2 regions of the Paenibacillus sp. FSL H7-0442 genome follow, and region 2 is predicted to be linked to the other one. Evidence: predicted binding sites of a transcription regulator. Region 2 holds the regulator's gene; the other holds the start of a gene.
The links. Region 2 encodes LexA, which represses DNA repair genes until DNA is damaged. Its sites were predicted from a motif close to CGAACATATGTTCG; they were not measured.

Region 1: the regulator LexA is predicted to act here: its motif matches at 6,245-6,258, upstream of addB (helicase-exonuclease AddAB subunit AddB).

Annotation. Positions count from the first base shown of each region.
Region 1 covers NZ_CP151963.1:3,745,900-3,761,126, reverse strand. The annotation lists gene MHH57_RS16555 (site-2 protease family protein) at 1-465, shown strand, start outside; gene MHH57_RS16550 (16S rRNA (uracil(1498)-N(3))-methyltransferase) at 654-1,418, shown strand; gene mtaB (tRNA (N(6)-L-threonylcarbamoyladenosine(37)-C(2))-methylthiotransferase MtaB) at 1,420-2,763, shown strand; gene MHH57_RS16540 (NUDIX domain-containing protein) at 2,868-3,302, shown strand; gene MHH57_RS16535 (Na/Pi symporter) at 3,292-4,314, opposite strand; gene MHH57_RS16530 (class I SAM-dependent rRNA methyltransferase) at 4,709-6,088, shown strand; gene addB (helicase-exonuclease AddAB subunit AddB) at 6,325-9,891, shown strand; gene addA (helicase-exonuclease AddAB subunit AddA) at 9,888-13,907, shown strand; gene MHH57_RS16515 (exonuclease SbcCD subunit D) at 13,936-15,120, shown strand; gene MHH57_RS16510 (SMC family ATPase) at 15,117-15,227, shown strand, end outside.
Region 2 covers NZ_CP151963.1:3,130,021-3,145,247, reverse strand. The annotation lists gene MHH57_RS13635 (sporulation protein YjcZ) at 153-260, shown strand; gene MHH57_RS13630 (hypothetical protein) at 1,246-1,566, opposite strand; partial or broken gene tet (Tet(L)/Tet(K)/Tet(45) family tetracycline efflux MFS transporter) at 2,170-3,545, shown strand; gene MHH57_RS13620 (GNAT family N-acetyltransferase) at 3,767-4,306, opposite strand; gene MHH57_RS13615 (hypothetical protein) at 4,535-4,675, opposite strand; gene MHH57_RS13610 (hypothetical protein) at 4,716-4,880, opposite strand; gene MHH57_RS13605 (hypothetical protein) at 5,116-5,418, opposite strand; gene lexA (transcriptional repressor LexA) at 5,702-6,328, opposite strand; gene MHH57_RS13595 (LysM peptidoglycan-binding domain-containing protein) at 6,516-6,884, shown strand; gene MHH57_RS13590 (DUF896 domain-containing protein) at 6,993-7,199, shown strand; gene MHH57_RS13585 (hypothetical protein) at 7,320-7,829, shown strand; gene MHH57_RS13580 (HAD family hydrolase) at 7,984-8,778, shown strand; gene MHH57_RS13575 (cupin domain-containing protein) at 8,879-9,421, opposite strand; gene metH (methionine synthase) at 9,703-13,143, shown strand; gene rnz (ribonuclease Z) at 13,223-14,152, shown strand; gene MHH57_RS13560 (TIGR01457 family HAD-type hydrolase) at 14,617-15,227, shown strand, end outside.

The DNA of each region.
Region 1 (15,227 bases), 620 kb from region 2:
CCAGTTCCGGTTAATCGTGATAACTTTAGTCGTCCGCGCCTCATGGGCATTATTGTATCGGCTGCGGGTCCGCTCAGCAATCTGCTGCTTGCATTTGTTACTACTTTAATCTATGCCGTGCTCCTTCATTTTCAAGTATTGCCGGGGATGGAGAACCAACGGGTGGCTCAAGCAATCTATTTGTTTATCAATGCTTTGATCAATTTAAATCTGTTTTTGTTTATCTTTAATTTGATCCCATTGCCTCCACTGGATGGATACCGGATTGTGGAAGATGTGGCCCCCACTCCTGTACGTCGCAAACTCCAGCAGTTTGAACAGTGGTCGATCTTTATTTTTCTGCTTATCCTGGTCATTCCACAGGTTCGAGTTGTAACGATTGAACCTCTTTACACGCTGGCCCAGATGATTTATATACAGTTTTTGCAGTTCTCTTTTTATATCACTGGATTGTTCGGAGCCTAAGGGCTCCTTTTTTTACGAGAATGGTAGGTATACCTTGAATAGAAGAGTGAACAGACTGGTCATACAGGCGCAAAAGATGATATGATGTTGCTTGGTGATTTATTCGGATTTTGTACGGAACATTAGTGGATAACAGTTATTTTTAGAATGAGGATTTTTGCAAAATCCAGGAATAGGTGTGAGAGAGAATGCAGCGTTATTTTATTCCGGCAGAGCAATTTCTAGAAGATCACGTGATTGTTGCGGGTGAGGACGCGCGGCATATCGCTAAAGTCATGCGGGGCCGTAGTGGTGACAAAATTATAGTCAGTGACGGGGTATCTAGGGAAGCACTGGCTGCATTGGATACGATAGAGCAGGATCATGTTACGGCGACGATTATTGAGCCGCTGAAGATGACCTCTGAACCGCATGTGCAGGTCACCATCGCTCAGAGTCTTCCTAAAGGAGACAAGATGGAGACGGTGATGCAAAAATGTACAGAAATCGGAGCAACCGGGTTTGTACCGTTTTTGTCCGAGCGTACAGTAGTGCAGTATGATGCCAAAAAAGAAGGCAAGCGACTGGAGCGTTGGCGCAAGATTGTGAAGGAAGCGGCTGAACAAAGCCACCGTAACCGGATTCCAGAAATTAGTGCGCCAATGACGTGGAAAGAACTTCTGGCTTCTTTTGCTGGGTATGATTTGATATGTTATTGTTATGAAAAAGAGCAGGGTCAGCAGCTACGGGATGTAATCCAGCCATTGGTAGGACAATGGGCGTCGACGGACATGCCGCGTGTTCTGCTGGTGGTAGGCCCGGAAGGCGGCTTTACTGAAGCGGAAAGCCTGGAGGCCGAGCAGGCTGGGGCCCAGTCTACAGGACTGGGAAGACGTATTTTGCGTGCTGAGACCGCAGGAATGGCTGCATTGGCTTGCATTTTATATGAGACAGGAGAAATGGGAGGGGTTTAATATGCCGTCAGTGGCATTTTACACATTGGGCTGTAAGGTAAACTTTTATGATACAGAAGCGATCTGGCAGCTGTTTAAAAATGAAGGTTATGAACAGGTGGACTTTGATGAGCAGACCGCGGATGTCTATCTTATTAATACATGTACCGTTACGAATACCGGTGATAAAAAGAGTCGTCAGATCATTCGCCGCGCGATTCGCCGGAATCCAGATGCCATTGTGGCAGTGACGGGCTGCTACGCCCAAACTTCTCCTGCCGAAATTATGGATATTCCTGGCGTTGATCTCGTTATCGGGACTCAAGATCGGGACAAAATCATTCCGTTCGTGCAGGAAATTCAAGGGACGCGTCAACCAGTGAACGCCGTGCGCAATATTATGAAAACGCGTGTATTTGAGGAAATGGATGTGCCTGATTTTGCTAATCATACTCGGGCCTTTTTGAAAATTCAGGATGGGTGCAACAACTTCTGTACCTTCTGCATCATTCCATGGTCGCGGGGGCTATCCCGCAGTCGTGACGCTGCGAGCATTATTGCACAGGCGCGTCAACTGGTACACGCAGGCTACAAGGAAATAGTACTCACTGGTATCCATACTGGCGGTTATGGTGACGACATGGATAATTATGACCTATCTGATCTGCTGTGGGATCTGGAGAAAGTGGAAGGGCTGGAGCGTATCCGCATCAGTTCGATTGAAGCCAGCCAGATTGATGAAAAAATGCTTGATGTACTGAACCGTTCCACCAAGCTGGTTCGTCATTTTCATATACCGCTTCAGGCGGGGGACGACACTGTATTGAAACGGATGCGTCGTAAGTACACCACAGAAGAGTTTTATAACAAAATGCTTATGATTCGCAAAGCAATGCCCGATGTTGCGATTACAACGGACGTAATTGTCGGCTTCCCTGGGGAGACGGATGAAATGTTCCGCAATGGCTATGAGCTGATGAAAAAAATCGGTTTTTCAGAAATGCATGTGTTTCCGTACTCCAAGCGTAGTGGAACTCCTGCGGCGCGTATGGAGGATCAGGTGGACGAAGACGTGAAAAATGCACGAGTGCATGAGCTGATACAACTGTCAGAGCAAATGCAACTGGCGTATGCTGAGAGGTTTGTAGGTCAGGTGCTGGAGGTCATTCCGGAAGTTGCGCCGAAAGGGACCGAAGATAGCGGCATACTCCATGGATATAGTGACAATTATATTCAACTGGCGTTTGAAGGTACTGAGGATCTGGTTGGCAAGGTATGCCGCGTGAAGCTAACGAAGGCAGGCATTAATGAAAGTGAAGGCCAATTGGTTCGCGTACTGGAGAATGGGCTGCAAACAGCTCTGTAAGAACAAAAAAAGCCTGAAAAGGCAATAGAGATGGCAAACAAGGATTTCGCCTTTCCTTACAGAGAGGACGGAATCCTTGTTGCGCAAGGAAGGGAGATTACAGGATGGCAGCAAAAAAGGAAATTTCAGCAGGCGGTGTTGTGTTTCACAAACAGGGGGAGCAACTTGAAATTCAGCTCATTACTGACCGATATGGCAAGGTATCCTTGGCTAAAGGAAAAATGGAGTTGGGAGAAACAATCGAACAGACGGCTTTACGTGAAATTCGCGAGGAAACAGGGTTGAACGGGCGGATTATCCAGCATGTAGATATGATTGCTTATACGTATCAGCATCCGGAATTTGGGGAAGTGGATAAAGAAGTACACTATTATCTTGTAGAGGCACTAGATGGGGATTTACAGGCACAAATCGAAGAAATTAAGGGAGTTGCATGGCATAAGCCTGAGGAAGCATGGCTTCTCCAGCGCCAGGGCGGATATGACAATAATGATGTCATTTTGAGCAAGGCGCTGTCCATGCTAGGAATTAACGTTTGATTCTGTGGGGAGATATACGATCCTCTAAACGCGTCCATACAGGTAGGTAGCACAGAGGCAAGACCAGCAGAGAGCTAATGACGTTAAACAGGGTTTGGGCATGGGCTACCTTGGCTCCGGGCTCGGTAGATATCCAGGCGGCGGCCATTTCTAGCCCAGGGATCAACGGCATAAAGAGCAAGGCTCCGCCTACGTTCAGCAGCACATGGGACCAGGCTACAAATTTGCCGGACACGCTGCCACCAACAGCGGCAATCAGGGCGGTTACGCAGGTGCCTACATTGGAGCCGATGACGATGGCGATCCCCACATCGGCTGGCAAGGCACCCGCAGCGGCAAGGCTGATCGCCATGCCAATAACGGCTGCGCTACTGTGAACCAGTGCGGTCAGGCAGGCACCCGCAGCGAAGGCCCACCACATGTTGGCCGCAGCGTGATCAAGAAACCAGCGGAATAGTCCGGCCTGCTCAATCCATGGGCCGACCGTTTGCATTACGCGGATACCCGCCAGAATCAGCGAAAATCCAGCAAATACGAGGCTGATATATTGTACAGCCTGCGGACGGCTAAGCCCATTGGAGCCGGGTGAAATTCCGGCAGACGCGTACTGGCGAACGGAGACGGATTCTCCCCACAGTACGGCGGCGCTCCAGCAGAGCAGTGAGCCGCAGAGCAGCGGAACAGCCAGCTTGCCAAGCTGGAGCCCCATCAGCTCGGTGGTGAGACAGGTACCGATATTGGTGCCAAGAATGATGCCGAGCGTACGGCCATAGGTCAATAGCCCGGCGTTGACCAGTCCGATCGTCAGCACCGTTACAGCGGTGCTGCTTTGCAACAGGGCGGTAATGCCTGAACTGAACAGCATACCCCGCCAAGGGGAAACGGTGGCGCGGTTCAGCCAACGGGTGAGGAAGGGGCCAGCCAAATGCCGGAGGGCTGCTTCCATCAGCTTCATCCCGCCCAAAAAAATAAACAGTCCGCCGCACAGCGGGAGTATAACATGTATAAGCACGGGCATAGCCCCCTTTTCTAGGTGAAAATACTTATGTAACAGCCTATGATCTGTCGAGGACAGCCATGACAAGCATGGCTAAGCTCTTTTTAGGAAAACGATAATTTTTGTAGTATCTTCACAAGCTTTAAAAGCGTGACGCCGATATACAGGCGGGCAGTAGCGAAGCGGATCATTTGAATCTGGAGAAGCGAGAGCGTTCGCCTGAAAGCTTTCCAAAGGAAAGCTGCTTCGGAAGTATAAACCTAGGGGGATTCTTACCATTAAAATCATTTATAAAATCCAAAGAATCCCCGTGCAACAGCGATCGTAAGATCAAATGATCCGCAGAGCCGCGCCCCTATCGAACAACGTTTTAACACTTTGAGTAATCCAAGAATGGGAGTGAAGGATTTTGCCTTCAGTAATATTAGAACGCAGCCGTAAAAAAAGGCTGGAGCACGCACACCCTTGGGTGTTTAAAAACGAAATAGCCAAGATCGAAGGAGACCCAGAGGCAGGCGATTTGGTCAGTATTGTTAACCATCAGGGGCGTTATTTGGCGACAGGTTACTATAATCCGGCTTCACAAATTACAGTGCGTGTGATGTCCTATGAGCCGCTGGAAGCGATGGATCAAAACTTTTTTGCCCAACGCTTTCGCAAATGTCTGGAGCACCGCGAACGTTTTGTGACCGGGGGAGACGCTTATCGGTTGGTGTACGGCGAGGCTGATTTTTTGCCTGGACTGATTGTAGACCGTTTTGGTGATGTGTTGGTTGTGCAGCTGTTAACGCTTGGCATGGATCGGCGCAGGGAAGAAATCAGGGATGCGCTCGTTGAAGTATTGGGTCCTGTTGGTATATATGAGCGCAGTGATGTATCCATCCGAGAGCTGGAAGGATTGAAACAAACGAAGGGTCCTTTGTACGGTGATTGCCCGCGTCATGTAGTGGTGACGGAAAATGGCCTGCACATCAAGGTTGATATCGTAGAGGGCCAGAAGACGGGTTATTTCTTTGACCAGCGTGAAAATCGTGCGGCCATAGCACCGTTGATGACAGGTTGGGGAGCACGTAGTGGAATTACGCTACAAGAAGTTGCTACAGACTCAGGGGACGCTGCCACAACGGTCATGAAGCCAGTGAATAAAAGTGGTAAGGTTGTTGAATTCCCATTCTGGGACGGCGCAACCGTATTGGAATGTTTTTCACATACGGGAAGCTTTACGCTCAATGCCTGTAAATATGGTGCTAAAAAAGTAACTTGTCTTGATATTTCTGAGCATGCGATTGAAAGTGCGCGGGACAATGTCAAGCTGAACGGTTTTGAGGAACGCGTCGAGTTTGTCGTCGACGATGCTTTTCAATATTTGCGCAATCAGGTGAAAGGTGTAGAGGAACGCAATGCACGAGCCGGGGGCAAAGGAGATACGTCTAAGCCGCTGACAGCGGGTGGCGGACGCACCTTTGACGTGGTCATTCTTGATCCGCCAGCCTTTGCCAAAACGAAGAACGCTGTCAAAGGGGCTACACGTGGATATAAAGATATCAACCTGCACGGGATGAAGCTCGTTAATGAGGGCGGCTATCTGGTGACAGCGAGTTGCTCGTTCCACATGCGGCCGGAGTTGTTTTTGGACACCATTAAGGAAGCAGCGGCAGATGCCGGCAAAATCCTTCGTCTGGTAGACTGGAGAGCAGCTGGTAAGGACCATCCTCAAATTTTGGGTGTGGAGGAAGGCCATTACTTGAAATTCGCCATCTTTGAGGTGCGCAGCCGGACACAGTTGTAGTTTCATACAAAGTCAAAGTCAATCGCCCTTTTGGTGATTAAATAGGTAAAATAAACTCGTTTTAGGTATAAATCAGTCCTGTAGAGAAGGCGTGCACCAAGCCAATCTGCGGGACTGATTTATTTTTTAGAGGGAGAAAGAATTGCTACAACATGGCAAACGTACGTTCTTTTCTCTCTTGCCTGATATGCTATACTGTTTAATAGAATGTTGTTCGTTGGAAAGGAGGCCGCATCATGTCGGTCCGTTTGTTGATTGGCCGCTCTGGGAGTGGTAAAAGTACGTTAATCCGCAATGAAATGACGTCTATGTTACGCGAGGAGCCGCTAGGTAAGCCTATGCTGTTACTTGTACCGGAGCAATCGTCATTTGCTTCTGAGCATGCGTTACTTACAGAAGCCGGAAACGGTATTCAGGGGTCGGTGCGCGCCCAAGTGATGGGATTTCACCGTCTTGCCTATTTAGTTATGCAGGAAACTGGGGGTTCAGCGCTGGTGCCTGTAACGGAAGAAGGCAAGAAGATGCTTTTATATAAAATTATTCGTCGTCGCAAGGATGAACTGAGTTTGTTTAAGGATTCGGGAGACCAGCTCGGCTTTGTGGATCGGTTGAATACATTGTTCACGGAGCTAAAGCAGTATGGAAATGATACTCGGTCTGTACCCGAGCAACTGGAGCGAATGAACGCTGCTGGAGAGTCAACTCCGATTTTGCGCGGCAAGCTCAAAGATATCAGTCTAATCTACGAGGATTTTGAACGAGAGCTGACGCTTAAATATATTGACGGTGAAGATACGCTGCGCATGCTGGCAGAACAGATTGCAGAGTCTTCCCTTGTGCGTGGAGCAGACATTTGGATGGATGGCTACCGTAGGTTTACACCACATGAATATAAAGTGGTGGAGCAACTTATGCTGCATGCCTCTTCGTTGACAGTGGCGCTGACTTGCAACCGCAGCTACGAGAGCGGACAGCTTCCGCATGAGCTAGATTTGTTTCATCCTTCGGCGGCTACGTATGTAAAGCTCAAAGGAATGGCAGACGAGCTGATGATAGAGACGCAGACACAATTACTTCGCCCTGATCCGCCGCCGAGATTTAAGGAGCGTCCGGCGTTGGCGTATTTGGAGGCTAACTTTGAATATCGTACAGGGTTACGGAATCAGGAACAACGGATGCGGCTGCAGCAGCTACGAGAGCAGTGGACAGAAGAACAGCCGGAAGGCATAAAACTGTATGCTGCGGCGAATCGCCGCGCTGAGTTGGAAGGTGCTGTACGCGAAATGCGTCGTTTAGCCCGAGATGAGGGCGCGCGTTATCGGGAGATGGCCCTGTTTGTGCGTCATATTGAAGATTATGAGTCATGGGTGGAACCGATATTCAAACAATATGAGGTTCCAGTATTTCTGGATCAGCGGAGAAGTGTATTGCATCATCCCTTAGTGGAATTGATTCGGGCTTCACTGGATATCGTGCAGCGACGCTGGCGATATGAGGATGTATTCCGTGCGGTCAAAACAGATCTTCTCCTGCCGCTGGATGGTCGGGTGAGCCGCGAGGAGATGGATCGTCTGGAAAACTATGTACTGGCCTGCGGAATACAAGGTAGCCGTTGGACAGACGGTCGCCCGTGGCAGGCTGTGCCCAGCTTGTCACTGGAGCTGGAGGAGCAGGAACGGAACCGTAGGCGGGATGAAACGTTGGATTTGATGGAGCTGTGTCGGGATGTAATCGTGACGCCTTTACGTGCGTTTGAGAAACGTGTGGGCAAGGCACGAACTGCACTTGAGAAGTGTGAAGCGGTATATCTGTTACTGGAAGATGCAGAAATCGGCCACAAGCTGGACGCCTTCATTCATCAGGCAGAGGAAGCGGGAAAACCTGAGCAGGCGAAGGAGCATCGTCAGGTATGGGATGCAGTGCTTGAACTACTGGATCAAATTGTCGAAATGATGGGTGATGAAAGGCTGGATACCTCTTTATTTGCGGGTGTGCTGGAAACGGGATTGGCCGAGTTCCGTATGGGACTTGTTCCGCCGGCTCTGGATCAGGTTCTAGTCGGAAACACGGACCGTACACGTGTGTCCGGTATTCAACATGCCTTTGTGCTAGGTATGAACGAAGGTGTGATGCCGGCTGTCTTTCATGAGGACGGTGTGCTGAATGAGCAGGAGCGTACGGCATTAAACGAACGAGGCGTAGAGCTGGCGCCCGATATGACAAGACGTCTGTTGGACGAACGTTTTCTCGCTTATACGGCCCTTACCTCAGCCGGTAAAAGCCTGTGGATGAGCTATGCAGTGACTGATGAAGAGGGCAAGTCATTGTTGCCGTCTGAGTTAGTACGACATGTGCGGCACCTGTTTCCTAGTCTGGACGAACGTCCGCTGGCTGGATACCCTTTGCCTGGGGATGCTTGGACGACGCAATGGGAGTATGCTTCTCATCCGTCCGAGGCTTTGCCGCAGCTCATTGCGCAATTACGGCATTGGCGACGTGGCGGTGACATTTTATCTCCTTGGTGGGAGGTATATAACTGGTATGCCAGCCAACAAGGGCGTGAGAAGGACAAGTTGCGTCAGCTGTTGACCTCACTTTTTTATGAGAACCATGCCGAAATGCAGAAGGAAACGAGCCGCCGTCTGTACGGGAGCAAGCTGCGTACCAGCGTATCTCGTATGGAACGTTTTGTGGCATGTCCATTTTCGCACTTTGCCTCTCACGGTCTTCGTTTGAAGGAACGTCAAATGTATCGCCTGAAGGCCCCGGATATCGGACAATTATTTCATGCAGCGCTTGGTGAGATGGCGATCAATCTGCGTAATCGCAATGTCAGCTGGGGCAGTCTCAGCACCGAGGAATGCCGACAAGAGGCGGAAAGTACAGTGGAGCGTTTGGCTCCTCGTCTGCAAGGCGAAATTTTAATGAGCTCCAAGCGGTATGGCTACATTTTACGTAAATTGAAAGACATCGTGAGCCGTGCTTCGTTGATCTTAGGTGAACATGCGCGAAGAGGTAGCTTTGAGCCGATTGGGCTGGAGTTGGACTTTGGGCCGGGTCAGCAGCTTCCTCCATTAAGCTTCCAGTTAGATAACGGTGTTGTGATGGAAATTGTCGGACGGATTGACCGTGTGGATGTGGCAGAGGGAGAAAAAGGTTTACTTTTGCGTGTCATCGATTACAAATCCAGCCAAAAGGATCTCAAGCTGCATGAAGTGTACTATGGCTTGTCTCTGCAAATGCTCACGTACCTGGACGTGCTGCTGAATGCGGCGGAGGAATGGTTGGGCGAGACAGCTTATCCAGCGGGTACCCTATATTTTCACGTCCACAATCCGATGTTACAGTCGCCTAACGGTCTTAGCGCAGAACAGGCCCGTCAGGAGCTTTTGAAACGTTTTAAGATGAAAGGATTATTGCTTGCGGATCGGGATGTAGTTGGGCAGATGGATACATCATTGGACAAGGGATATTCTTCTATTTTACCTGTTGCGGTGAAAGCAGACGGTAGTTTTTATAGCAGTGCCTCGGTTGCTTCGCCGGAACAGTGGGACAGCCTGCTAGCTTCGGTGCGTAATAATATTCGGACGATTGGTACACGGATGACAGAGGGCGATGTGGCCATTGAACCGTATCGTATCCAGCAAGAGACGGCATGTACCTTCTGCTCTTTTAAGCCTGTTTGTCAATTTGACGACAGTCTGGAGGGCAGTGGCTACAATCAATGGGGTAAACCCGGTAAGGATCAGATTTGGAATCTGCTGGGTCATACACAGGAAGGGAAAGGAGGAATGGACCAATGATAGGCATGTCAAACATTAAGGGTTTACCGAAGCCGGAAGGCAGTATGTGGAGCGATGACCAGTGGCGTGCCATTTCGGAATCTGGTAACAACATGCTGGTTGCGGCAGCGGCGGGGTCTGGTAAAACAGCGGTGCTTGTAGAGCGTATTATTCGTAAAATTGTCGATCCCCAGCTTGGCTTCAGTGTGGATCGGTTACTGGTAGCGACCTTTACGAAGGCAGCCGCCGCCGAAATGCGTCAACGGATACGCGAAGCGTTGGAACGTGTATTGGAGCAGGAACCGGAAAGTGAACATGTACGCCGTCAGCTATCGTTGCTGAATCGGGCCTCGATTACGACGCTTCACTCATTTTGTATGGAGGTCATCCGCAGGCATTATCAGGCCATTCCCCTTGATCCTGGTTTTCGGATTATGAATGAGCATGAGACAGAATTGCTGCGCCAGGAGCTTCTAGAAGAACTGTTTGAGGAGAAATATGAGGCTCATGATGAAGGCAGTACATTCCGCAGACTAGTCGACTGGTTTAGTGGAGAACGCACCGATGATGCGATGTATGTGCTTGTTCAGCGGCTGTATGATTTTTCTCAAAGTCATCCTTGGCCGGAGCATTGGCTGCGGGAGACAGCAACTGCATTTCGTGTGCAGGATGTAGCGGCTCTCGGAGAGACGCCTTGGGTTCGCAGCATTTTGGCGGATGCTGCACTTTCATTGCGCGGAGCAGCGAGCTTGCTGGAACAGGCGCATGAAACTGCTATGCAGCCCGGCGGTCCTGCACCTTATACAGTGACGCTGCAAGAGGATACGGCGATGGTGAAGGGATTGCTGCAGGAATTGGAGACACAGCCGTGGGCATCTCTATATGATCATTTTCAGGCAGCTGCCTTCGGTAAGCTCAAGCCGGTCAAAAAAGATCAGACTGAGCCTGCATTGCAGGAACGGGTTAAGACGCTGCGCGAAGCAGCCAAAAAAATGATTACAGATATGAAGGCTTCCCTGTTTGGCAGGAGAGCAGAAGCCTATTGGGAGGAGCTGCACGCCGCAGCTCCGTTGATGAACGAACTGGTAGAAACCGTGCTTGTATTCGGGGAACGTTTTCAACAGCACAAGCAGTCAAAAGGGTTGGTGGATTTCGGGGATTTGGAACATTATTGTCTGAAAATATTACGACATCCCGATTCTACTCCGTACAGGCTACTACCTTCCGATGCTGCGCTCGAATACAAGGCGCAATTCGACGAGGTGCTGCTAGATGAATATCAGGATACGAATACCGTACAGGAAGATATCGTTAGGCTGGTATCACGGGAGGAACCGGGTAACCGTTTTATGGTGGGCGATGTGAAACAGAGTATTTATCGGTTTCGGCTGGCGGAGCCGGGTCTGTTTTTGAATAAGTATCAACGGTACGGCATGCAGGAGCAGGAAGATGGATTTTTAATTGATTTGGCGCGTAATTTCCGCAGTCGGGAGGAAGTTGTCGATGCGGTCAATTTGGTGTTCCGCCAGATTATGAGTGTGGATGTGGCGGAAATTGAGTACGATGAACGAGCGTGGCTGGTACACGGCGCATCCTATCCCGACCCGTCGGATCAAGACACCGCATCTGTATACGCACCTGAGCTGCTGTTAGTAGATAAGGGTGGCCATGGTCTTTCCGAGGCTTCGGAGCTGTCCGAAACGGAGGACGAATCTGTTTTTCAGGAAAGTGAGCTGGCTGAGCTTGTGGAACTGGAAACGGCACAGTTAGAGGCTCGTGCGATTGCGCAACGGATTAAAGAACTGACCGGAGATACCGGACAACCACTGTTGATTTACGACAGAGGATTAAAAGCGATGCGCCCGGCAATCTACGGCGATATCGTCATTTTGCTTCGTTCGGCAAGCGTGTGGGCCCCCCTAATTGTAGAGGAACTGCGGCTTGAGGGCATTCCGGCCTCCGGGGAGCAGACGACAGGCTTTTTTAAAGCAACGGAAGTTGAGGTAATGTTGTCTCTGCTGCACATTATTGATAATCCACAGCAGGACATCCCGCTTGCATCCGTGCTTCGTTCGCCGATTGTCGGCTTGACCGAAGATGAACTGGCACAAATTCGGTTGGAAAAGCCGGATGGATTGTTTTATGGCGCATTGCTGGCGGCGGCAGAGGCGGACCCACTGAAGGAGAGCGAAAAAGGGACCACTGCTGACATCATGGAGTTGGATCTTTTCCCTGAGGACTCTTTATCTTCATCTGACTTTGGTAATAGAAATAACGGGAATACGTTGTCTGCCCGACTACGTTCATTTTTGCATAATTTGGAAGCCTGGCGGCAGGAAGCCCGACAAGGTAGCTTAAGTGCATTGATTTGGAATGTGCTGGAGGAAACAGGGTATCTGGATTGGGTCGGTGGACTGCCTGGCGGCTCACAGCGTCAAAGCAATTTGCGGGCGCTATATGACCGAGCGAGACAGTATGAGACTTCAACGTCCAACCGAGGATTGTTCCGATTTCTGACCTTCATTTCCCGTCTACGGGAGCGAGGCGGTGATTTAGGATCCATTAGCGGGGGGACCGAACCCGATCAAGCTGTCCGCATTATGACCATTCATAAAAGTAAAGGACTTGAATTCCCTATCGTGTTTATAGCCGGGACGGCAAAAATGTTCAATCAACAGGATCTCAATGCGCCGTTTCTTATGCACAAGGAGTTGGGGTTTGGTCCTAAATATGTGGAGGAACAAAATCGTGTCAGCTACCCTACGCTGCCCAATTTAGCGATCCGCCGACGCTCACAGCTGGAGCTATTGGCTGAGGAAATGCGGGTGTTATATGTGGCGCTTACACGGCCGCGTGAAAAGCTGATTATGACCGGAACCGTGAAGGATCTAGCTTCACGCGCAGCGGGTTGGGCACGTGCCAAAGAGCATACGGAAACGGTCTTACCAGACTATATGCTGGCGGCAGGCCGCAGCTATCTGGACTGGGTAGGTCCCGCTTTGATTCGGCATCCTTCTGCTACTTTGTTGAGGGAAGCGGCAGGTGATCAAGATGGGTACTATCACAAATTGGAACATATGCCGGGAACAGACTGGTTATTTAAAATTGTGGCCTCGGAAACATTTTCCGGCTCTCGTGTGAACTCAGATCATGAGGAAGAGGTGTCGGGCGAAGAGCGCCAAAAGAAGACAGAAGCACTGAGAAATGCGGAGCTAATCGACTTGAACGAAAAGAGTGAAACGGACATTGAAGCTGCTCTTTCCTGGACCTATCCGTATGAGCGGGCCGGCAAGACGGCAGCCAATACATCGGTTACTGAGATGAAAAGATGGCTGGAAATGCAGGAGATGGGATCGGACGACTGGTTGAATCTATCTACCACCGTACTAGCAGAGTTACCGGAGGATCGGGAGGATTCTCACACTGGGGGCAGTCAATTACACTTGCGCAGACCTAAGTTTATGGGGAATCAGCGACTGACTCCAACGGAACGAGGAACGGTCTATCATACGTTGATGCTGCATTTGCCACTAGATGGGGGGATGAGCGCCGAAGTTATTGAGGAAACAAAGGCTCGTTTGCTCAATCAGCGTATGTTACTGAATGTCCATGCAAAGGCGCTAGATACGAATAAAATATTACGCTTTTTCACTAGTGAGCTGGGTAGCAGAATGTTGGGGGCATCGCATGTTCAAAGAGAGCTTCCGTTTACTTATACCATGCGGGCAAACGATTACTGGAACCACAGCTTACCATCGATGTCACCAGGACAAGAAACAGATTCGGAAGGTGGACAGGACGGAGATAAAGTGCTGATGAACGGCATTATTGACTGTCTATTTGAAACTCCCGAAGGACTCGTGCTGGTGGATTATAAAACAGATCGGATATCTGAGTATCGTACACTGTCCCATTTAACAGACCAATATCGTTTTCAATTGGAGCTGTATGCCCGTGTGATCGAAGAAATTACAGGCAAAAAGGTTGCTGAGAAGTGGCTGTATTTTTTAGAAGCTGGAGAGAGTGTACAGCTGTAGTTATATAGCTAGGGAGAGGAGGAATAACATGCGGATTTTGCATACAGGTGATTGGCATTTGGGTCGCACGTTGGAAGGACGCAGCCGTTTGAAGGAGCAGGAGGCGTTTTTGGAAGAACTAGCGAAAATGGCTGACGATCAGCAGGCCGATTTGATTATGATGGCTGGAGACGTATACGACTCAGTCAATCCTTCAGCCGCAGCCGAGCAATTGTTTTATGAAACGTCTGCCCGTCTTACGGCTGGAGGAAGACCACTAGTCGTCATTGCGGGCAATCATGATCAGCCGGAAAGGGTATCCTCGGTCACACCACTGGTGAGCGGGCGCGGAATTACATTGCTGGGACTGCCCCATGGGGAAGCGGTACGCGTTCGTACACCGCGAACGGGTGAAATGGCATGCATTGCAGCCTTGCCATATCCCTCCGAGTCTCGTCTGAACGAGCTATTGTCTGAAGACGGAGATGAAACAGTCTTGCGCGAGGCATACAGTCGCCGTGTGGGCTTGCTGATGTCACAGCTGGGTACAGCATTTCGGCCTGACACCGTCAATTTGTCAATGAGCCATATTTATGTGCTCGGCGGGCTGGAGTCGGACTCGGAACGCCCGATTCAGGTCGGGGGGGCGTATACCGTAGATCCGTCTGCTTTGAGCATTGGGGCACAGTATACGGCTCTAGGACATTTGCATCGTCCCCAATATGTGAAAGGAGACGGGCTGATGCGTTACAGTGGCTCGCCGCTGGCTTATAGCTTTTCCGAAGCCGGACAAGCCAAATCGGTTACGTTAATTGACGTGGTTGCTGGCAAGCCTGCTCAGGTCGAGGAACTGTATATTACCAGTGGACGCCCATTAGTGAGGTGGCGCGCACGGGGAGGTCTGGAGGAAGTATATCGCTGGCTGGACGAAGGACTAGATGCCGATGCCTTTATTGATCTGGAAATTACGCTGGATGAAGCAATGTCAATGGGAGATATTCAGCGGCTGCGCAAAAGCCGTGAAGGTATCATTCATATTCGCCCCATGTATCCAGAAATGGCTGCCGCACAGCTGGAGCACCAACGATCAGAACTGCCAGTGCATGAGCTGTTCCGGGCATTCTATCAGCGGCAGACAGGCGGAGCACAGCCAGATGACGGATTAGTGCAGTTGTTTCTGGAGCTGGTGGAACAGGATGATGCAAGAGATCACGCTGAGGAGGAGGACGCATGAAACCAATCCTTCTAAAACTGGCGGGGTTGCAAAGCTACCGGGAGTCGCAGGAAATTCGCTTTGACGATTTGACCGAAACTGGATTGTTCGGAATATTCGGCCCAACG
Region 2 (15,227 bases):
GCAGCTTATAGTCTAGGGGCTTTTTTCCGTGTCTATAAAATGGGGACTTGACCACTAGCTAAGCTAGTGTTTTTTTATTTACCTGCATGCCCTATCATAGAACGTATTTAAACATATATTAAGGTAACGACAAATAAAGGAGGTTAAAAGAGATGGGTGCCTATGAAAATACAGGTGGCGGCGGTGTATGGACTTCTACAGCGGCAATTTTAGTGCTCTTTATTCTCTTAGTTATCATCACTAAATCACTTTGGGTTTAGTTTGTAAAAAGAACTGTTGGAAAATATCACTTCACTCATGGATATTCAATAGTTGAGCCCATTGAGCGCATAAGCTATTTGGCAATAGCCACCGTATTCGCTTCTCTTTCGGCAAATACTTGGTGGATTCCTGCCATAATAGTTTTGCGCTTATTGTATTTCATTTTATCTTTTCAGTAGCGAGTCAAGACCACTGCTGGCTTATCAGGCTTCTGTTAGATAAAATTCTCAAAGAGATGGTAGGATGAAGGTTGAAGTAAACAAATGTAATTACAGCATCAAAAAACCAATATATCTAAAGAGTAATGTTACTTTTACCACAGTAGGTAAGGGGCTACAGTGCTGCAAATTGATGCTAACTAGGGTTTAACTTCGAACAATTCAAACCGGGTATTGAATGTAATTATTTAAAATTTAACAGTAGATGGTGAAGCAGCAACCGAGCCTGATAAAGCACCTAGTTATGATATAATTGCAAATTATGGTATTCCGTTGGAAGGTAGTAGCTATGTGAACGATAAGGTACTCTTTGAGAAAGAACATAGAGATTAAAATACAAATATGGGGCTCCATATAAAAGGATTTTCCGACGTAACGGTACAGAATAGTGAATTTCACGACAACGGTGGGGGTTCTAAAAAATAGCCAAAGCCCATACATGTATTGTGACGATACGTGAGCTTTAGCTTTAACTAATTGCCCAAAAAGCACCAATAACTCACAATAATGACCTTGCCAGTACGAAATCACAACTAATACATATGGAGAAGTTAGTACCAAGAGTGTGAAAATTAAGACTATGAAACTGCTATTAACGGTCGGCAAACCGCTTGACAACGATTGATCCACGCCGGATCGTAGCCTTTTCCACTGCTCTAAAGTCGGCTTGATTCCAAAAGTGTATTTAAGTAAGTGAATACTCTAAATAAATCGAAAAGCTCTGTTACCTTAATTGGTCGGCAGAGCTTTTAATTGTTCACGGTTTTTAAAATATATCCAGGTATTCTTTCTGGAATTTGATGAAATCTTGCACACTGTCGTGATAGGTAAATCTACCGCCATTTTTATCAATAATCCAGTTGATATTCTCGTCATTTAACAAAATTCCATACATGCAGTGATGAAGCAGTTCAATTTGCTTTTCATCCCTAATTCGGATCAAATGTTTTTCTTGTTCGATAATGAGGTACCATTTCGTTTCTGTTTCATCTACATCCGCATCCACATACAGTATTGATACCGATAAGGGGAATGGCCAGTCAAACCATTGTCCTCGCTTGTCTTCTCTATAACCTTCAAATGCCATGGTTATTCCCTCCTACTTGGATAATTTCCTGATTAGTTTAAATGTATCTAACGTGCTGCGATTGTACGCTTAATTAGGTTCTTGTCTATCCTACTGGCACAGGAATATCGCCCCCATATTCTTCTCCTTGGCTTCACGTACACCATCATAAACATCTGTAAAAGTTCAGTGTCACTTTGGCAACCGTCTAATTCCGCTATTGTTGCACAATAGTTGTATCCGCTTTTATCGTTCATTGTTCTGATCTGTACAGTATACGGAAAACGACAGGTAATAAAGAAGCTGAACGCTTTGTTACCCGATATCAAAACGCTATTACCAATACTGTACAATTATTCTACTGAGCAATGACGTGGTCCAACATGAAGGACTGGAGATAAAAACAGGTAGCAGTGTGATGGACATAAAGGCGCGTCTGCTGGTTTTGGAAGAGGGGACCACAAGAGCGATATACGCTCTATATTGTAATCATAGGGGGCTGGGATGGTGACCAAAAGATCATTACATTTTCTCGTATGGAATAGGCGCTGTATTAAACCTCCAATGATATGGAGCAAGGCTACACTCATGTCTTGAATGTATATTATTTCTGGAGGGTCAAAAGTGAAAACCCCTTATTCACAGTCCGTTTTGCGCCATAACCAAATTTTAATGTGGCTTTGTGTTCTTTCGTTTTTAAGTGTGTTAAATGAAATGGTTCTTAATATCTCTTTACCTGATATTGCTGATGAATTCAATAAAACACCTGCCATTACAAATTGGGTGAATACTGTCTTTATGCTAAGCTTTTCTATATGAACAGCTGTATACGGAAAGCTATCTGATCAGTTAGGTATTAAAAGGTTGCTCCTGTTTGGAATCATAGTGAATTGCATAGGATCATTAATTGGATTTGTGGGACATACTTTTTTTCCAACACTTATCTTGGGGCGATTTATACAAGGGATTGGTGCAGCTGCATTTCCTTCACTTGTGATGGTCGTAGTTGCTCGCTATATCCCAAAAGAAAACAGGGGAAAGGCATATGGCCTCATCGGGTCTATCGTAGCAATGGGTGAAGGGATAGGACCGGCTATTGGTGGGGTGATTGCTCATTATATTCATTGGCTTATTTACTGCTTCTTCCTGTTTTAACGTTTGTAACTGTTCCCTTCCTGATAAAATTATTGAAAAAGGAAGTCATTTCAAAGGGCTCGTTTGACATTGCAGGAATCGTGCTTATATCTCTAGGTATTGTATTGTTTATGTTGTATACAACTTCTTACAGAATTTCTTTTCTGGTGATAAGTGTTCTATTTTTCTTGATCTTTTTAAAACATATCAGACAAGTAACCAATTCTTTTGTTGATCCTTCATTGGGGAAAAATACTGCATTTATGATAGGAATCCTTTGTGGCGGGCTTATGTTTGGTACCGTAGCTGGATTTGTTTCTATGGTCCCTTATATGATGAAAGACGTTCACCACTTAAGTACCGCAATGTTTGGCAGTGGAATTATTTTTCCTGGAACGATAAGTGTTATTTTCTTTGGTTTTCTTGGAGGAGCACTTGTTGATAAGAAAGGTTCCTTACATGTGCTAGCAGTCGGCGTTGCATTTCTTGCCGTCAGTTTTTTGGTAGCTGCTTTCTTTATTGAAATGACACCTTGGCTGATGTCTATTATTCTAGTCTTTGTTTTCGGTGGTCTTTCTTTTATTAAAACAGTAATATCCACTATTGTTTCAAGTAGTTTAAAACAAGAAGAAGCTGGCGCAGGAATGAGCTTGCTTAATTTTATAAGCTTTTTATCAGAAGGAACGGGGATTTCAGTTGTAGGAGGCTTATTGTCAATACGTCTTATTCATCAAAAATTTATACCAATCATTAATTTTCCATCTGCTTATTTATATAGCAATATGTTATTGATTTTTTCAGTGGTCATTATAATTAGCGGGATTTTATCTGTTATTGTATATAGACGTTCAGTTTCAGATTCCTGATAAGAGCAAAAAAGGATTACATGCTGAAAATGATCGCATCCTCACGTTTGAAGTAAGTGAATACTCTGAAAATAAATCAAAAGCTCTGCTAACCTTAATTGGCCGGCAGAGTTTTGTGTGCTGATCAGTTTGATTTTACTAGATACGGGAAAAGTAGCAATGCAAAGTGTGCGTACAAGATAGTATTGTTTTTAAATTCGGCCTTATTACAGAAGGATAGGCTAATTTGAATACTTAAACTTATAATACCAAAAAATCGCTTTCTCATGGGCTGTGGAAAAATTAGAATATAGCATAGTATCAACTCCGCCGATTACAAAGTTATTTTTAGCATAGAATTGACAAGCTAAAATATTCACATCCTGTGTTTCAAGCATAAGGCCAACAAGATTATTCTGCTTAGCCCACTCGGTTGCTTTACTCAATAAGGCTGCTCCGATTCCCTTGTGTCTCCAGTCTTTAGCGACGACAATATCCTCAATTAGAGCATAGCCATTCCAATTAGTACAAAGTTTAATTTTCCCAACACAGTCGTTCTCATCATAATATAAAAAAATAGATTTTCCTTGTTCATTAATATAACTGATATCGACGTCATCATCCTCATACTGTTTAAAATATGGTTCGGGAAAACTTTCTTCTATATATGACCAAATGTTGTTCTCGTATTTAGGTATAATTTTTCCTGACACAATAAAGCCGTTATTCTCATTTGACTTTTTAAAATCCCCCATATTTGAAAGTGACATTTTAATTATCATGGCTTGTCTCCTTCTGGTTTAATTTCTCTATGCACATTATTCTAAAAGAGAACCACTTTTTCCTGTCTGTTAGATTTATAAAAGAGTAAAATAGTAGCGACTGTTCAACTATGTGTGATATTTACGATCTCGTCCGCTTGCTTAAACGATTCATAGCAGTAGTTAGGTGTGCTGCTTAACACAAAAAAGCAGGAAGAATTTCTCCCGCTTTTTGCATGAAAACGATTATTAACGTCTGCGTTGTCTATCGTTTACGCTAAACAAATTAACAGCCAGTGCGTTACCTCTTGCACGCGCAGTGGCTCTTTGATTGGAACGGATGTTCAATCTTCTTCTTCTTAAATCACGTCTGCAATGTCTTCTGCTCATAATATCACCTCCCTTCAAGAAATGAAGGTGCGGTTGAATCTTAGTGGCGTTTATGCTTACGCTTGGAAATTTTGATATTCAAGGCATTGGTTGCTAGTGCATTTCCGCTTCCTGTTTTAGCAGCTGCGGCTTGAAAGACTTTAACGACCAGATATCTGTTTTTCCCGATGCGATGCTTATACGTTTTAACTCTATTTCTGATCATCTGCATATCTCCTTTGCTTAGTTCTGCTATATATATATGTCAATTGTGATAGTAATGTATCAGCATAAATCTATTAGAAGCAAAAAGAAGCTAGTACCTATATCCCTAAAGGTTAACAAAAAAACTCATGCGAACCTGTCTTCGCCTTTTCAACTTTACGTTGCAGGAGATGTTACAGGCAGGTCGGCATGAGTCTAATGTGTAGAATAAAGATAATATGCAGTTTGTATGAAAATTATTTACTATTAAGGGTGTTAAGTTTTTTTTCGTAGTATGCCTCTTGGGCAAGAATATGATTCAGTTGTTCTGAGAGCTGTTTATATTCTTGGCTGGCCTCTGGGTAATTATTTCTTTCGGAAATTACAGCTTCAAGTTGCTTTTCTAAATACCTGAAATGGATGAGTATTTGTATGTACTGAATACGATCGTAGGTTGTTATGTGTGATTTCTCTTCTGCATACAAATGATCCATTGTTGGAACTGCACAGCTTACGACGATAAATATCATAACAAACGCTGAAATTATTATTTTTTTCATTTAATTCCTCCTACAGAGCTATGAGTAATTAATATACCATATTTAGCTAAAAGAAAGAAAGATCTATTAGTTTTTCCCATAACAGTATAGCTGTTCAAGATCAGTGGGGGATTATTTGAGATGATGAGGCTGATTTTATAGTAGATACAATAGGAATAGGTTGCAAAAAGGAAAGAATAGTTGTGAGATACATAGTAAGCATAATAACAATACAAAACCGGCTTGCCCTAGGCAGCCGGTTTTGTATTAGGGGATAGAATAACGGGGAAGGAAGAACGAGAAATCAGTGGAAGTCCCGGAAGAGTCCTACAACTTTGCCCAAAATACTGACGTGTGTCAGACGAAGCGGTTCAAAGGCTGGATTTTCAGGTTGAAGCCGGATATGATCTTTTTCTTTGTAGAAGGTTTTAACTGTAGCTTCGTCTTCATCTGTCATAGCTACAACAATATCGCCATTATCAGCGGTCTGCTGCTGACGTACGATTACATAGTCTCCGTTAGCAATCCCAGCCTCAATCATGCTTTCGCCTACAACAGATAACATGAATATTTTATCCTCACCAACAAAGTGTTGGGGAAGAGGAAAGTAATCTTCAATATTTTCTGTCGCCGTAATAGGAAGACCAGCGGTTACTTTGCCGACGACGGGGACACGACTAATGGAGTAATTAATCAAGTTGCTGTTATCCGATTCGTCTTGACCGAGTAACTCAATAGCCCGTGGTTTTGTAGGATCGCGGCGAATGAGTCCTTTTTTCTCTAAACGATCCAAATGACCGTGAACCGTAGAACTGGAGGCCAATCCGACAGCCTCGCCTATTTCGCGTACAGAAGGGGGGTATCCCTTTAGACGCACTTCATTGCGGATAAATTCAAGAATGGCCTGCTGGCGGCTCGAAATCTTAGACATACCGTATCAACCCCATTTAGTAACGTTTGGGAAAATTATAGCATAGAACCTCCGTTCGTACAAACATAAGTTCTAAATAATCCCTAAAAATAATTGCGAACTTTTGTTCTCTTTTCTATTGAACAAAACAAACGTTCGTGTTATATTGTGAAAACATAAGAACAAACGTTTGGAGGACACAACCATGATGAAATATAGCACCTATCAAAGTATTTTTCCAATGAATATAGAAAATTTACAGGAGACCCGAAAAGAGGGTAGGGCGCGTTTTATGCAGATTATTACCCATACTCTTTTACTTAAGCTTCTTATTATAATGATTGTTGCTTGGATTGCAGGAGCAGGTGTACTTACGGTTTTCGCGGCTCCTTCAGCTTCCAAGGAAGAAGTGACTAAACTGACAGTACAACCTGGGGATACGTTGTGGCAGATTGCCGCGAATCATAAACCGGAACGAATGGATACACGGGTATATATAGAAGGAATTGTGCGGATTAACGGTTTAGAGGATCGGGGAGTGCAGGCAGGTCAGGTACTCAAGCTTCCTGACTTATGATCTATAGACTATTAGAGCTTGTCAGGGAGCGTAATGCGGGAGCCTTGACAAGCTCTTTTCTACATGTCAAAGTGTATTATATCTTTGCTTTTATGGAGGGGACACAATTTGGATATAGACAGCTTGGTACAGCGCATTAATGAATTAGCGCGCAAAGCAAAATCCGAGGGATTAACAGAAGAGGAAACCACAGAACGTGCCAACCTTCGGGAAATTTATTTAGGTAACATTCGCCGTAATTTTCGGCAGCAGCTAGAAACGATTGAATTTGTGGACGATGATACATCGAAGGGAAATGACGGGCTGAAGCATTAATGTTGTTAAAGCGCCCAAGCCTGCAATTTGCCTTTTGTTTTAGGTACCTCTCATGGTATCTATATAGATCAGCTTTGAGGCAATTGTTTTAATGTAATATATCTGGGAAGGAATTGAGAGATGGCCCGATCATTTGAAAGAAAAGTACGCAAAAACACAGCGCATTTAAATAAATCGCGCAAAAAGCAAGGTATTCAAACCATTAGCGGCGCAGGTTCTGCAATGGATATTTTCCGTGGACGTAACATTACTGTGCCAATTATGCTGGCTGGTCTTTCTGTATTGTACATGCTTATGAGTTACTTTTTGACTAAGACCGGTATGCGAGGGATGGATTGGCTTGTATTCGGCCTGTACTTGATGCTGGCTGTTATCTTTTTTATCCGTCGTCCTTATCTGAAAGTGGGAAAGGATACTCTCTATATGCTGAAAGGTGGTAGGGAACGTCCAATGACCGCTGGGGACATGAAAGCCATCAAGATTGAAAAGGGTTACGTAACCGTTGAAAGAAAAGGTAAGGGTGGTAATTTTATTTTCACAAAATCATTAGGTCGCTATGACACGGATGCCATTGCAGAGCGACTTGAGAAGTTTGCGCTATCCAATCAGATACAGGTTGACAAGAAATAACTGATTTAGCCTGTACTCTGTAACAAAGGCCGTATGATGTTATTTCATATAACATGCTGCGGCCGCTTGCTTAATATGGGCACACATAACGATTCAAATGCTTAATCAAGCAAATAGGCGTACATATACTGTGGAAAGAGAGTGGATAATTCAGATGACGATTCAGGCGGTAATGTTTGATCTTGATGATACCCTTTTGTGGGATGAACGTAGTGTAGAAGAGGCATTTGATGCAGCGTGTCAAACAGGCTCCCGTGAAGCAGGTGTTGATCCAAAAGCTTTGGAGGAAGCCGTACGTAAAGAAGCACGCGCTTTGTATGAATCCTATGAAACTTTTAGTTTTACTCAAATGATCGGCATTAATCCGTTTGAAGGATTGTGGGCGAATTTTACAGCAGGTGAGCAACCTGAATTCCGTCAATTGGAACAGTTGGCCCCTGTTTATCGAAAGGAATCATGGCGCAGAGGACTCCAGCAACTAGGGATAGATAATGAGAAGTTGGCGGAAAAGCTGGCTACCCAATTTGCTTCGGAAAGACGCGCACGTCCCCATGTATATGAAGAAACGTTTGAAATTCTAGAACAATTGAAGGGACAATACAAGCTATTATTATTGACAAACGGTTCCCCTGATTTACAACAGGAGAAACTGGATGGAGTTCCTCAATTAGCTCCTTTCTTTGATCATGTGGTCATTTCAGGTTCATTTGGTCGAGGCAAGCCTGATCCGTCTATATTCCAGCATGCGTTGGGGCTTCTTGGTATTGAGCCTGAACATGCTTTAATGGTAGGAGATAAGCTGACGACTGATATTCAAGGAGCGTTGGCAGCAGGTGTTCACTCGGTGTGGGTGAACCGAAACGCCAAAACCAATACCACAGAGATCAAGCCGAAGTTCCAAATCAAGCATCTGTCTGAATTGGACGGAATTATTCAATCGTTAAAGTAAGAAATCCACAGTCTTTGGAAACGAGTATTAAGAAAACTCCCTTCGCTCGATTGTCACAGAGCAGAGGGAGTTTTTTATTTACACAAGGATAAATTCGTAATTATGCTTTAATGAAGGTTGGATCTTCGAACGGTTCCGCAATCCAGCCATTTTCTTCAATGAACAAGCGGACTGCCACGATCTTTTGATTCTCCATTAAAGTGAAAAAGTGAGGTATATTTTCGGGTACGGAGATAACGTCCCCCGGTGAAAGCTCTACGTTAAAATAGCCGATCTCTTCAGGTCCTTTAATGATAAAGATGCCTTTACCAGCGACAATGGCACGGATTTCATCCTCGGTATGGGTGTGAATTTGCTCAAACTTGGCCAGCAGATCGTCCAAATTCGGCGTTGCTTCAGATAGAGTGATAACGTCCCATATTTTATATCCGCGACGTGCGGCTAAATCCTTGATTTCGGGTTCAAATGTTTTGAGAACAGCGGCCTTTTGATCATCTGTTAAGGTAAAGTTCTCTTGCAGTTCCCCGGACAATTTGGAAGCATCCCAATGTTCATACAATATCTCGTGACTCTCCAGAAATTCACGTACTTGTTCTTCACCGCTAATTCTTTCATTCGTATTACGTATTAAGATTTCGGCCATGTGTTTATCCCCTCTTTTCCACTTGGATTAATGTTGTATAAAGAATACCATGTCTTGAAACGTTGTACAATACAGGATTTCAACATTTTATAATGCAAATGAACATAGCTAAAGGATGCAGGGTTAAGTACGTTTAATAATGCTACAAACTATAAAAATGGATAAGAGAAGTCGTTTTTACAAAGAACAACCTGTATAAAACGTATGTTTTTACTTCAATCTATCTAAATGATACGGTTTCTGCTAAACTAGGATTTAACGTTTTGCGGGGGTGAAGAAATTTGGATAAAGTTAGCTTGCAGGATGCATTACAACGAAGAATACTCCTTCTTGATGGGGCCATGGGCACCATGATTCAACAGGAAGACCTTTCCCCCGATGATTTTGGTGGGGAAGAGCTGGAGGGCTGTAATGAAATGCTGGTCTTAACGAGACCGGATGTCATTCAAGGGATTCATGAAGCATACTTGAAGGCCGGAGCAGACCTAATTGAAACGAATACATTTGGAGCAACATCCGTCGTTTTGGCGGATTACGATATACCAGAACGTGCCCGTGAAATTAATCTGGTGGCGGCCAAGCTGGCGCGTAACGCGGTGGATAAATACAGCACTGCGGACAAGCCTCGTTTTGTAGTAGGAGCTATGGGCCCAACCACGAAAACCTTGTCTGTCACAGGCGGTGTTACATTTGCTGAGCTGGTTGACAGCTATCAAGAGCAGGCCTTGGCACTTATTGAAGGCGGCGTGGATGTACTCCTTTTGGAGACCTCACAGGATACGCTTAACGTCAAGGCTGGAAGTATCGGAATTCGGCAGGCTTTTGAGCAGACAGGTATCGAGCTTCCGCTAATGATTTCAGGCACGATTGAGCCTATGGGAACGACGTTGGCCGGACAAAATATCGAATCCTTTTCCATATCACTGGAACACTTACATCCAATTTCGATTGGGTTGAATTGTGCTACGGGTCCAGAGTTTATGCGTGATCATATTCGCTCTCTGTCTGAAATGTCCTCTGCAGCTATTAGCTGTTATCCAAATGCGGGCTTGCCCGATGAAAATGGCCAATACCATGAATCGCCTGATTCATTAGCACGTAAAATGGCTGCTTTCGCTGAAAAAGGCTGGTTGAATATTGCTGGGGGATGTTGTGGTACCACGCCTGAGCATATTCGAGTTATGAGTGAAAGTATGTCGCAGTTTGAGCCGCGTCCGCTGGTAGGTCATCATCCTCCTGCCGTATCAGGCATTGAGCCTGTATATATTGAACAGGACAATCGTCCGTATATGGTTGGTGAGCGAACAAATGTTCTTGGCTCCCGCAAATTCAAGCGTTTGATTGTGGAAGGCAAATATGAAGAGGCGTCTGAAATTGCCCGTGCTCAGGTAAAAAGCGGAGCGCATGTCATTGATATTTGTGTGCAGGACCCGGACCGCGATGAAATGACGGATATGGAAGCGTTTTTGAAACTGGTTGTAAACAAGGTAAAAGTACCTTTGGTGATAGATACAACGGATATTAAAGTCATTGATAAAGCACTTCAATATTCGCAAGGTAAGGCGATTATTAACTCCATTAATCTGGAGGATGGTGAAGAGAAATTTGAGAACATGGCTCCTCTTATTCATAAGTACGGCGCAGCTGTTGTTGTTGGTACGATTGATGAACGCGGACAGGCTATTTCACGTGAGGATAAGCTTGAGGTAGCTAAACGTTCTTATGATCTGTTGGTGAACCGTTACGGTTTGGCAGCGGAGGATCTAATTTTTGATACGCTTGTATTTCCAGTAGGAACAGGTGATGAGCAATATATCGGTTCAGCTAAGGAAACGATTGAGGGTATTCGCATTATTAAAGAGGCGCTTCCCGGAGTGCATACTATCTTGGGCATCAGTAACGTTTCTTTTGGTTTGCCGGAAGCGGGTCGTGAAGTGCTCAATTCCGTCTACTTATATGAATGTACCAAAGCAGGTCTGGACTATGCGATTGTAAACACTGAGAAGCTTGAGCGTTATGCATCCATTCCAGAGCATGAGCGGAAACTTGCGGAAGACTTGATCTATAAAACAAATGACGATACTTTATCCGCTTTTGTAGCAGCTTTTCGTAACAAGAAAGTGGAGAAAAAAGAAAAGATATCAAACCTTTCGCTCGAAGAAAGACTGGCTTCCTACGTAGTGGAGGGAAGTAAGGAGGGACTCATTCCGGATCTGGAGCAAGCGCTTGTGAAATATTCTTCGCTGGAGATTATTAACGGCCCGCTGATGAAGGGGATGGAGGAAGTAGGACGACTGTTTAACAATAACGAATTGATTGTAGCAGAGGTGCTGCAAAGCGCTGAAGTGATGAAGGCGTCCGTGGCTTATTTAGAGCCGTTCATGGAGAAGAATGAATCCTCAGTAAAAGGTAAGATTTTGTTGGCTACAGTCAAAGGTGATGTGCATGACATTGGTAAGAATCTGGTGGAGATTATTCTATCCAACAATGGTTACCATATTGTGAATCTGGGTATAAAAGTACCACCAGAACGCATTATTGAGGCTTACCGTGAAGAAAAGGCCGACATGATTGGCTTATCCGGGTTGCTTGTTAAATCGGCACAACAAATGGTGCTGACCGCACAGGATTTGAAAAATGCGAATATTGATATTCCAATAATGGTGGGTGGAGCTGCTTTAACACGTAAGTTCACTAAAAATCGTATCCGTCCTGAGTATGATGGTCTGGTTGCCTATGCAAAGGATGCTATGGATGGCCTAGATATTGCCAATAAGCTTATGAATCCTGAGTCCCGTAAAAAAATGGCCGAGGAGATGGAGGCTGAGCGAGAAGCTGAAGCGGCAATCGTCGTGGAAGCCAAGCCGCTCCCTAAACTCACTCGAGCTGTGCGCTCTAACATTGCTCAGGATCTGCCCGTCTATATTCCACCAGATACGGATCGCCATGTACTGCGTAACTATCCACTGAATTATATTTTGCCTTACGTGAATATGCAGATGCTAATGGGGCATCATCTTGGTTTAAAAGGCAATGTTGAGCAGCTGCTGGCTTCGGAAGATCCGAAAGCGATTCAGTTGAAGGAAACCGTGGACAGCATCATGTTTGAAGCTGTGACAGACGGAATCATCCAGGCACATGCCATGTATCGTTTCTTTCCAGCGCAGTCGCAAGGGAATCAAATTCTGATCTATGATCCGTCGGATGTGAGCAAGGTACTGCACACATTTACATTTCCGCGCCAGCAGGTAGAGCCTTATCTGTGTCTGGCTGATTTCTTGAAATCAGTGGAATCCGGAGTTATGGACTATGTGGGTTTCATGGTCGTTACAGCTGGTCATGGGATTCAGCAGATATCTACCCAGTGGAAAGATAAAGGGGATTATCTGCGCTCGCATGCACTTCAAGCGGTAGCACTCGAAGTAGCAGAAGGGTTAGCGGAACGGCTTCACCATATTATCAGGGATAGCTGGGGTTTTCCGGACCCTGCCGATATGACAATGAAACAGCGGCACGGTGCCAGATATCAAGGCATTCGGGTATCCTTTGGCTACCCTGCATGTCCAGATCTGGAGGAACAGGGGCCGTTGTTCCAGTTGTTAAAACCTGAGGATATTGGCGTTGAGCTGACGGAAGGGTTTATGATGGAACCGGAGGCTTCTGTATCAGCCATGGTGTTCAGCCACCCTCAGGCGCAGTATTTTAACGTCGAAAAGGTTTAACACCTTTATCAGATGGGATAGCAAATACCCTCCGAGCTTCGGAGGTTTTTTGCTGGTCAGCAGGAAGAAGGTTAATGTTATGGAATTTTATTTTCTCGGTACAAATGCAGGGGTGCCTACGATTCAGCGAAATGTAACGTCCATCGCTCTTCGTTTGCTGGAAGAACGAAGAAGCATGTGGCTGTTCGACTGCGGTGAAGGCACTCAACAAGAGGTATTGCGTTCGCCGCTCAAACTAAGCAGACTTGAAAAAATATTTATCACCCATTTGCATGGGGATCATCTTTTTGGTCTGCCGGGGCTGCTGTCGAGCAGAGCGTACCAGGGGGGAACGACACCACTGACGGTATATGGACCGCCTGGAATCCAGCAATATATCGAGCTATCTTTAGGGATCAGCCAATCGCGTATCAATTACCAACTACATATTGTGGAGCATACGGGCGGGGTTCTGTTTGATGACGGACAATTCCGGGTAGAGTCAGCTTTGCTGGATCATCGGATCGACAGCTATGGCTACCGAGTTGTAGAGATGGATAAGCCCGGTAAGCTTAACCAAGAACTGTTGGAGCGATATGGAATCAAGCCCGGCCCGGTGTACGGTAAGTTAAAGCGTGGGGAAAGCGTGGAGGTAGAGGGTGGAGTTATTTTGCACCCTCAGGATGTTTTGGGTTCGCCGAAAAAGGGGCGTATCATCACGATTTTGGGGGATACGAGACCTTGTCCGAATACGGTAGTGCTGGCTCAAGATGCAACTGTCGTCGTTCATGAAGCCACTTTTCTGCATGAACTGGCAGATACAGCGTACGAGTATCATCATAGTACGGCGCTTCAGGCAGCGGAGGCTGCAAAAGCCGCAGGTGCGGGTCAGCTAATCATGACACATTTTAGTTCTAGGTATAAAGATCAGGAGCAGCTTCAGCCATTGCTGGAGGAAGCGCGAAGCATATTTCCCAATTCATTGCTTGCGGAGCAGCATGTGTTGTTACCGGTACCCGATATCGGTTAATAAACGATTGGAGAAAGATATGTGCATGGGTACCGGGGCTTGCTCCGGTGCCTTTGTTTTTCACCGAAATTATTTTCCGGGAAAGCGCAGGATGCGACAAGAGATGAGAACCCGCACACGGTGGTGGGGATGAATTTGTTCTACCACATATGGAGGCATGTCATATTCGCGTTTCTATATATCGAATTTAAAGGATTTTATGTCTTGAGCATGACCAGGAAATACAGAAGATTTCCTTTGAGGAAATAGCGCCTTCGATGGATTTCGACGAAGATGTGAACTTATGTCATGTGAAAGCGACGGCTTTTAGCGAGGAATGGCGCTATTTTGCACGGTTTACCAGCAATTCATGGACTTCATAAGCATTTTTGACTTAAGATAGATGAGATGAATGGAGACGGCCGATTATTTTATGACCTGAATCATTAAGGTGGTTAAATAAGAAGGAGAACATCGTTCATAGGATGAATTATAATTTTCAATGCTATGATGTGAATGGATTTGAAGTGGGGGAGGGGATTGCGATAAAATCGTTACTAATTGATCTGGATGGAACCCTTTATCATGGAAATCGGATGATCAAGGGTGCGGATCTGTTCATATCCCGATTGCGTACAGACCAGATACCTTATGCTTATGTTACAAACAATGCTTCACGCACACCCGAATCGGTGGCTGAGCATTTGGTTGGTATGGGAATTAAAGCGGCCAGCCATGAAGTATATACTTCGGCGTTAGCAGCTGCACAATATGTAGCACAGCAAAGTCCTGGAGCTCGTGTATATTGTATTGGTGAGACAGGATTACGTGATGCACTCACAGGAGCCGGTTTGCAGCTTGTTGAGAACCATCCTGATTATGTGGTGCAGGGGATAGATCGTCAATTTACATATGATGCGCTGGCCGCTGCCATGCGTTGGATTCGGGAAGGAGCCACTTTTATTTTGACAAACCCGGATCTCCAATTGCCTTCACATGATGGGCTAACGCCAGGAGCAGGTACGATTGGAGCAGCAATTGAAGCGGCTTCACAGGTAAAGCCTATTGTCATCGGTAAGCCTTCAAGCGTATTGAT